3 regions of the Kitasatospora terrestris genome follow, and region 1 is predicted to be linked to each of the others. Evidence: riboswitches for the same ligand, from Rfam matches in the RefSeq annotation. Region 1 holds a riboswitch; each other region holds the start of a gene.
The links. Region 1 has a riboswitch for cobalamin ahead of nicT (Nickel transporter NicT). Riboswitches for the same ligand answer to the same signal wherever they lie in the genome.
Positions count from the first base shown of each region.

Region 1 (2,192 bases):
ACGAACAGGCCGACGATCGCGAAGCCCACGTTGTCCAGGCTCAGTCCGGCGATCCAGCCGGTCACCGGGTCGGTCAGGTCCAGCTTCTCGTGCAGCACCGCGACCAGTTCGATGGTGCCGATCACGAACGCCACGGCGATCGACAGGCCGGTGATGGTCAGGTTGTAGAACACCTTGCGGACCGGGTTGGAGAACGCCCACTGGTAGGCGAAGTTCATGAAGGTGCCGTCCAGGGTGTCGAACAGGCTCATCCCGGCGGCGAACAGCAGCGGCAGGCACACGATCGCGTACCAGGGCAGGCCGGCCGCCGCGCCCGAGCCCGCCATCACCATCAGCGTCACCTCGGTGGCGGTGTCGAAGCCCAGGCCCAGCACCATGCCGACCGGGAACATCTGCCCCGGGCGGGTGATCGAGCGGGTCGCCCGACCGAGGATCCGGTTCATCAGGCCGCGCGACTCCAGGTGCTTCTCCAGCTCCTTCTCGTCGTACGTGCCCTCGCGCATCTTCCGGAACACCCGCAGGATGCCGGTCAGCGCGGCCAGGTTCAGCGCGGCGATCAGGTAGAGGAAGACGCCCGACGCGGTGGTGCCGACGGTGCCCAGCACCTGGTGGGTGGTGGACTCGTCGTCCATCAGCACGCCCGCGAGCTGGGCGCCGCCGGCCACCAGGGCCGCCATGAGCACCACCATCGAGGAGTGCCCGAGGGCGAACCAGAAGCCCACCGACACCGGCCGCTTGCCGTCCGCCATCAGCTTGCGGGTGGTGTTGTCGATCACCGCGATGTGGTCCGCGTCGAAGGCGTGCCGCATGCCCAGGGTGTACGCGGTGATGCCGAGGCCCACCCCGAACACCTGGGTGCCGACCTCGTACTTCTCCGGCACCACCAGCAGGAACAGGGTGCCGAAGGCCGCCACGTGCATCAGCACGATCACGGCCATCAGACCGGCCGTGCGGACGGTGTCCTCGCGGCGCCAGCGGAAGGACGGAAGGGCACCGGCCACGGCGGGCACGGCGGTTTCGGGCAGGCTCATCTGCGGGTCACGCTCCAGCACCTCGTGGAATCACTTCGTGAGCTGCCGTGGCCGGTCTCCTGGCTGACGGGGTGCTGAGCGCCCGTACCCCGCCTTCCCAGGCGCGGTGCGCCCAGTGGCGGATGAGGGGTACGGACATTCCCCGATCACAGTGGCGAGGGCCGCTCCGGTCTTGCACCGGTCTTCCCGAACACCACGGCTGGACCACCCTAGAGCTGACGGATCGACGGCTGCAAGCCTGCACAGCTGCGCAGGTGTGACGGGTGGCGAAGATCACCACCGGACCGCCTGCGAGAATGCCCCCATGCACCTCGTACCGGCCGACCGCGCCGCCCACCGGCCCATCGACGGCCACCGGGTGTGCGAGGCGATCGCCGCGATCGGCGACGCCGAGCACGTCCGGTCCTGGGCCGAGCGCTTCTCCCTGCTCGCCGACCCCGGACGGCTCTCGCTGCTGCTCGCCCTGCACGAGACCGGCCCGCTCGCCGTCACCGACCTCGCCATCGCCACCGGCATGCGCGACCCGGCGGTCTCCCAGGCGCTGCGGCTGCTGCGGGCCGCCGGGCTGGTCGTCGGCGAGCGGGACGGGCGGGTGGTGCGCTACCGGCTGGTCGACCTCGCCGTCGCCGAGGTGCTCGCGCACGGCGTCCTGGGCGAACGGGACTGATCCCTACTCCTGAGTAGCTGTATTCGGACAGTCTTCCTCGTCATGACACCGGAAGGACGCCCGGATCCTCCATGCTCTCCTCGGCGGTCGCCCGGCGGAAAACCCCGCCACCGCCCGGCACCTGACGAGGAGACACCCGTGACCGTACGCCGCGCCATCGCCGCCGGACTGCTCACCGCAGCCGCCCTCGCCCTCACCATGGCCCCCGGCACCACCGCCGGGGCCGCCGGGACCGGCGACCTGCCGTTCGGCTCCGCGACCACGGTCGGCCTGCACAACACCTACGACCCCGCCGCCTTCCCCTACCTCGCCCAGGGCCTCGACACCGGCACCGGCATGATCGAGCTCGACGCCTGGACCGACACCGTCACCACCGAGTGGAAGGTCAGCCACTCCAACCCGCTCGGCAACGCCAACAACTGCGTCACCGCCACCACGCCCGCCCAGCTCTACACCGGCGGCGCCAACAAGAACCTCGAAACCTGCCTCGACGA
Region 1 covers NZ_BAABIS010000001.1:6,840,740-6,842,931, reverse strand. The annotation lists gene nicT (Nickel transporter NicT) at 1-1,031, opposite strand, end outside; cobalamin riboswitch at 1,064-1,244, opposite strand; gene ABEB06_RS31425 (ArsR/SmtB family transcription factor) at 1,336-1,698, shown strand; gene ABEB06_RS31420 (phosphatidylinositol-specific phospholipase C domain-containing protein) at 1,837-2,192, shown strand, end outside.

Region 2 (2,192 bases), 960 kb from region 1:
CGAGCACCGGCCGGTGCTCGACCCGGGTGCCGTACGCGAGGGTGCCGCCGAGCCGCACGCCCAGCCCGCCCGCGAACGCCGACTCCGCCTGGCCCGCGTTCGGGCTCGGGTGCGAGGAGCCGTCGCGCCGCCAGACCCGCCACGCGCCGGCCGGGGACGGCGCGGCCGCGACCGTCAGCAGCGCGGTCAGCCGGGCGCCCGGCCAGCCCGCGACGTCGTCCAGGCGGGCGGAGGCCCAGCCGAACCGGCGGTGCCGCGGCGACTTGTGACCGACCATCGCGTCCAGCGTGTTGACCGCCCGGAACGCCAGCAGGCCCGGCGCGCCCGCGACCGCGCCCCACACCAGGGCGTTGACCACCGCGTCCGCGGTGTTCTCGGCCACCGACTCGACCACCGCGCGGGCGATCTGCTGCCCGTCCAGCGCGCTCGGGTCCCGTCCGCACAGGTGCGGCAGCCGCTCCCGGGCCGCCGCGAGGTCACCCGACTCCAGGGCCCGGCCGACGGTCCGCGCCTCCCGGGTCAGCGAGGTCCCGCCGAGCACCGTGAACGCCGCCCCCGCCGCCAGGGCCGCCCGGCCGACCGGCCGGTGCCGCAGGGCCCGCTCGGCGGCCAGCGCGCCGGCCGCGACCGTCCCCACGCAGGCGGCGGTGTAGAGCGCGCCGGCTCCCCGGTGGTCACGCCACAGCGCCCGCTCCAGGCGGGACGCGGCACTGCCGAACAGGGCGACCGGATGGCCGCGCCGGGGATCGCCGAGCCGCGCGTCCGCGAGATAGCCCGCGACGGCGCCCAGCACGTACGGGGCAGCCCGCATGCGTGCGTGTCCTCACTCAGGGTCCGCGCCCTGGATCGACGAGAGCGGAGGCGAGAGTGTCGTGGCTCCCGGGGTCGCGCATCGCGCCCCGGTGACAGTGGCGGGACCGCGCCGGACTCGCACCGGCTTCCTCTGCATGCCTCCGTAATGGCCCAAGGATCCCATCACGCTGTCGGACCGGCAGTCAACCAAGCCCGCGGAGGGGTCGGTCACACCGACCCGCCGTCACTACCTCCGAGTAGGCGGCCGGTTCGCACCCCCCGCGTCCGTACGATCGTCCAGTTCCCGGCAGGGGTGGTGACCTGCGCTTCGTGTCTTCAGCGGCTGGGTGGTCCGACGGTGGCGCCCGTACGTTCGGGCCATGCGACGTCGACAGCCGCCCGCCCCCGCCCCGGTGCCGTTCTCCCCGGCCGCCGCCCGTGCGCACCGCGCCGGCCTCGGCCTGACCCCGGACCAGGTCGCCGAGGGCATGGCGGCCCACGGCGTCCGCCTGCTGCCCGGCCACGTGCTCGGCTGGGAGAGCGGACAGATCCGGCCCACCGAGGAGGAGTTCGTCGCCCTCGCGCGGGCCCTGTGGTGCCCGCCCGCCAGTCTGATGGGCATGCCGCCCGCCACGCTGCGGGACCACCGGGTGGCCCGGGAGCTCGGGCAGGAGCAGACCGCCCGGCGGATCGGCATCTCCCTGGCCGCCTACCGGAAGGCCGAGGCCACCGGGGTCTGGAACGGCGACGAGGACCAGACCTGGGCGCTGGCCCAGGCCCTGCGGCTGACCCTGCGCGAGCTGGTCCGGGTCACCGGCCGGACCGCCGAGCTGGAGCAGCTCCTCAAGAAGGCGGTGGACGGCCGCTGGCAGGCCCAGCTGTCCGCGATCGCCCGGATCGTCCCGGCCGGGCCCGGCCGGCTGGAGGCCGCGCTGGCGGCCCTGCAGAGCGAGTACCTCGTCCCCACCCACTGGGGCGCCACCGCGCCGCCCTCGCCGAAGGTGCCGCCGGCGACCCGTTTCTGGGAGCTGCTGGAGGGCCGCTGACGCCCCAACGGCCGCTTCCGCTGGCAGCGCACCGCCGAACGGGGTGGACTGGTGACCGTACTCAGTCCACCTCCGTCCCACCGGGGAGCGCTATGCGTTGGGGTACCGCCGCCGTCGTGGCCGCCGCTGCCGTCGGAACGGGAGCGGCGGTCCTGCTGCTCGGACGCAAGGTCTCCGACCGGGTCGTCAGGCCCGCCCCCGCCGGACCGACCGGGCCCGCGGTGCTGCGCGTCCACGACCTCGGCGCGGGCCGGGTCACCATCACCCGCAGCCCGGAGTCGGTCCGCCCCGGCCACTACGCCCTGGAGTGGGCCGACGGCGGCCACGCGGTGGTCGGCGAGATCCTCTCCACCG
Region 2 covers NZ_BAABIS010000001.1:5,880,258-5,882,449, forward strand. The annotation lists gene ABEB06_RS27000 (cobalamin biosynthesis protein) at 1-811, opposite strand, end outside; cobalamin riboswitch at 844-970, opposite strand; gene ABEB06_RS27005 (helix-turn-helix domain-containing protein) at 1,173-1,838, shown strand; gene ABEB06_RS27010 (alpha/beta hydrolase) at 1,931-2,192, shown strand, end outside.
Region 2: another riboswitch for cobalamin. It lies ahead of ABEB06_RS27000 (cobalamin biosynthesis protein); the one in region 1 lies ahead of nicT (Nickel transporter NicT).

Region 3 (2,192 bases), 1.7 Mb from region 1:
AACAGCGACCACTCCTGGTCGGCGTTGACCCGGCGCATGAACTCGTCCGGGATCCAGTGCGCCAGGTTGAGGTTGTGGGTCCGGCGGGCCTCCTCGCCGGTGTTGTCGCGCAGCTCCAGGAACTCCTCGATGTCCGCGTGCCAGGTCTCCAGGTAGACGCAGGCCGCGCCCTTGCGGCGGCCGCCCTGGTTGACGGCGGCGACCGAGGCGTCCAGGGTGCGCAGGAACGGCACGATGCCGTTGGACTTGCCGTTGGTGCCGCGGATCAGCGAACCGCGCGAGCGGATCCGGGAGTAGGACAGGCCGATGCCGCCGGCGTGCTTGGACAGCCGGGCGATCTGCGCGTAGCGGTTGTAGATCGAGTCCAGGTTGTCCAGCGGCGAGTCCAGCAGGTAGCAGGAGGACATCTGCGGGTGCTTGGTGCCGGAGTTGAACAGCGTCGGGGAGCTGGTCAGGTACTCCAGACGGCTCATCAGGGTGTAGAGCTCGGCCACCTCGGCGACCGACTCCTCGGTGTCGCCGACCGCCAGGCCCGCCGCCACGCGGAGCAGGAAGTGCTGCGGGGTCTCGACGACCTTGCGGGTGATCGGGTGGCGCAGCAGGTAGCGGGACTGCACGGTGCGCAGGCCGAAGTACTCGAAGCGGTCGTCGCCCTGCTGGTCGATCAGCGCGTCGAAGGCGTCCGCGTGCTTCGCGACGAAGGCCGCGGTGACGTCGCCGATCAGGCCCTCGGCGTGGCCGACGGCGATCGAGGCGGCGAAGGAGACGGCGCCCTGGGAGACCGCCTCGTCCTGGATCTCCAGGGCGAGCAGGCGGGCCGCGAGCTTCGAGTACTGCGGGTCCTCGGCGATCATCGACGCGGCGGCCTCCACGGCCAGCCCGCGCAGCTCGGCGAAGTCCGAACCGGCGTGGCGGCCGCGCAGCGCGGCGGCGGCGACGTGGCCGGGGTCCACCTGGGGGAGGTCGGTGCTGCGGTCGGTGAGCAGCCGAAGCAGTTCTGCCCCGGGGTCGGTGAAGGCGATGGGGGCACCTCCCGGCCCAAGGCTGGGGGAGGATCCCTGGGCGGGCAGGGTGACTGAGGCAGCGACGGTCAAGGCGCACTCTCTCCTGTGGCGGCAGCGGACGGTACGAACCCGGACGCGCGCACAGGCAGGGGAGGAGGGCACGCCGAAACGCTTCAAGCGCGCGAAGATCCACCCCCGGCCCGCCCACGAGGCCCGGACGGCACAGCTGTGCACCGAGGCGTCTGCGGGGAAGCCGTGTGCACACCGTCGGCAGGTCCTCGGACTGTGCGGGCCGGGGTACGCCGAGCCCGCTCACCGTTGCGGGGCAGTCCCGGACTCGCACCGGGTTCCCCTGCGTTCGACAGCGAGAGTGAGCATACATGTAGTGGCGCGGGGAGCTGGAAGCCCCAGATGTAGTGTCGGCGTGTCGTGTCCGTGCGGTGTCCGTGCGGTCGCGCGGAGCCACCCTACGACCCGTCAGAAGGCCAACGCGTACACCAGGAGGTCGATTCCGGGCCGCGGCTCCCAGTCCCGGGAAGGGGTCCGGACGAAGCCCAGGCGCTCGTACAGGCGGTGCGCGGCGGTCATCGCGGGCCGGGTGGAGAACGCCATCCCGGCCAGCCCCAGCTCGCGGCTGCGGTCCATCGCCGCCCGCACCAGCGCCTCGCCGACCCCGCGCCCGCGGGCGGCCGCGCCGACCGCGAGCATCCGGATCTCGCCCTCCTCGGGTCGGGCGATGTCGGCCCACTCGGTGCCGCCGACCGCGAAGGTCACGCAGCCGAGCACTCTCCCGTCCGCGGCGTCGACCGCGACGAGGAGCTCGGCCTCCGCGCTGCGCCGGACGGTGTCGCGCAGGAGCCGGACGTAGTCGCCGTCCGCAGGGGTGTGGCCGTCGCCGACGAACGCCTCGACGGTGACGTCACCCGCGGCGACGAGGTCCTCGGGGCGGGCGCGGCGGATGACGGTGTCCATCCGGACAGTCTGCCGGAAGGGCCGTGCAGCCGGTCGGGGAGGGCCGGGTCCACCGGGTAGCCGCCCGGGCGGTGCCAGTTGTCCCGGCCGTGCCGGCCGGTGCGCTCCAGGTCGCGGCCGACCAGGGCGCCGAGCAGTCCGAAGGTGCCGATGATGCCCATCAGGGCGAGCGCTGAGGTCATGCCCCCCACTCTCCCGGGGTGCCGACCGCCCCAC
Region 3 covers NZ_BAABIS010000001.1:5,145,428-5,147,619, forward strand. The annotation lists gene ABEB06_RS23775 (ribonucleoside-diphosphate reductase subunit alpha) at 1-1,094, opposite strand, end outside; cobalamin riboswitch at 1,257-1,388, opposite strand; gene ABEB06_RS23780 (GNAT family N-acetyltransferase) at 1,482-1,976, opposite strand.
Region 3: another riboswitch for cobalamin. It lies ahead of ABEB06_RS23775 (ribonucleoside-diphosphate reductase subunit alpha); the one in region 1 lies ahead of nicT (Nickel transporter NicT).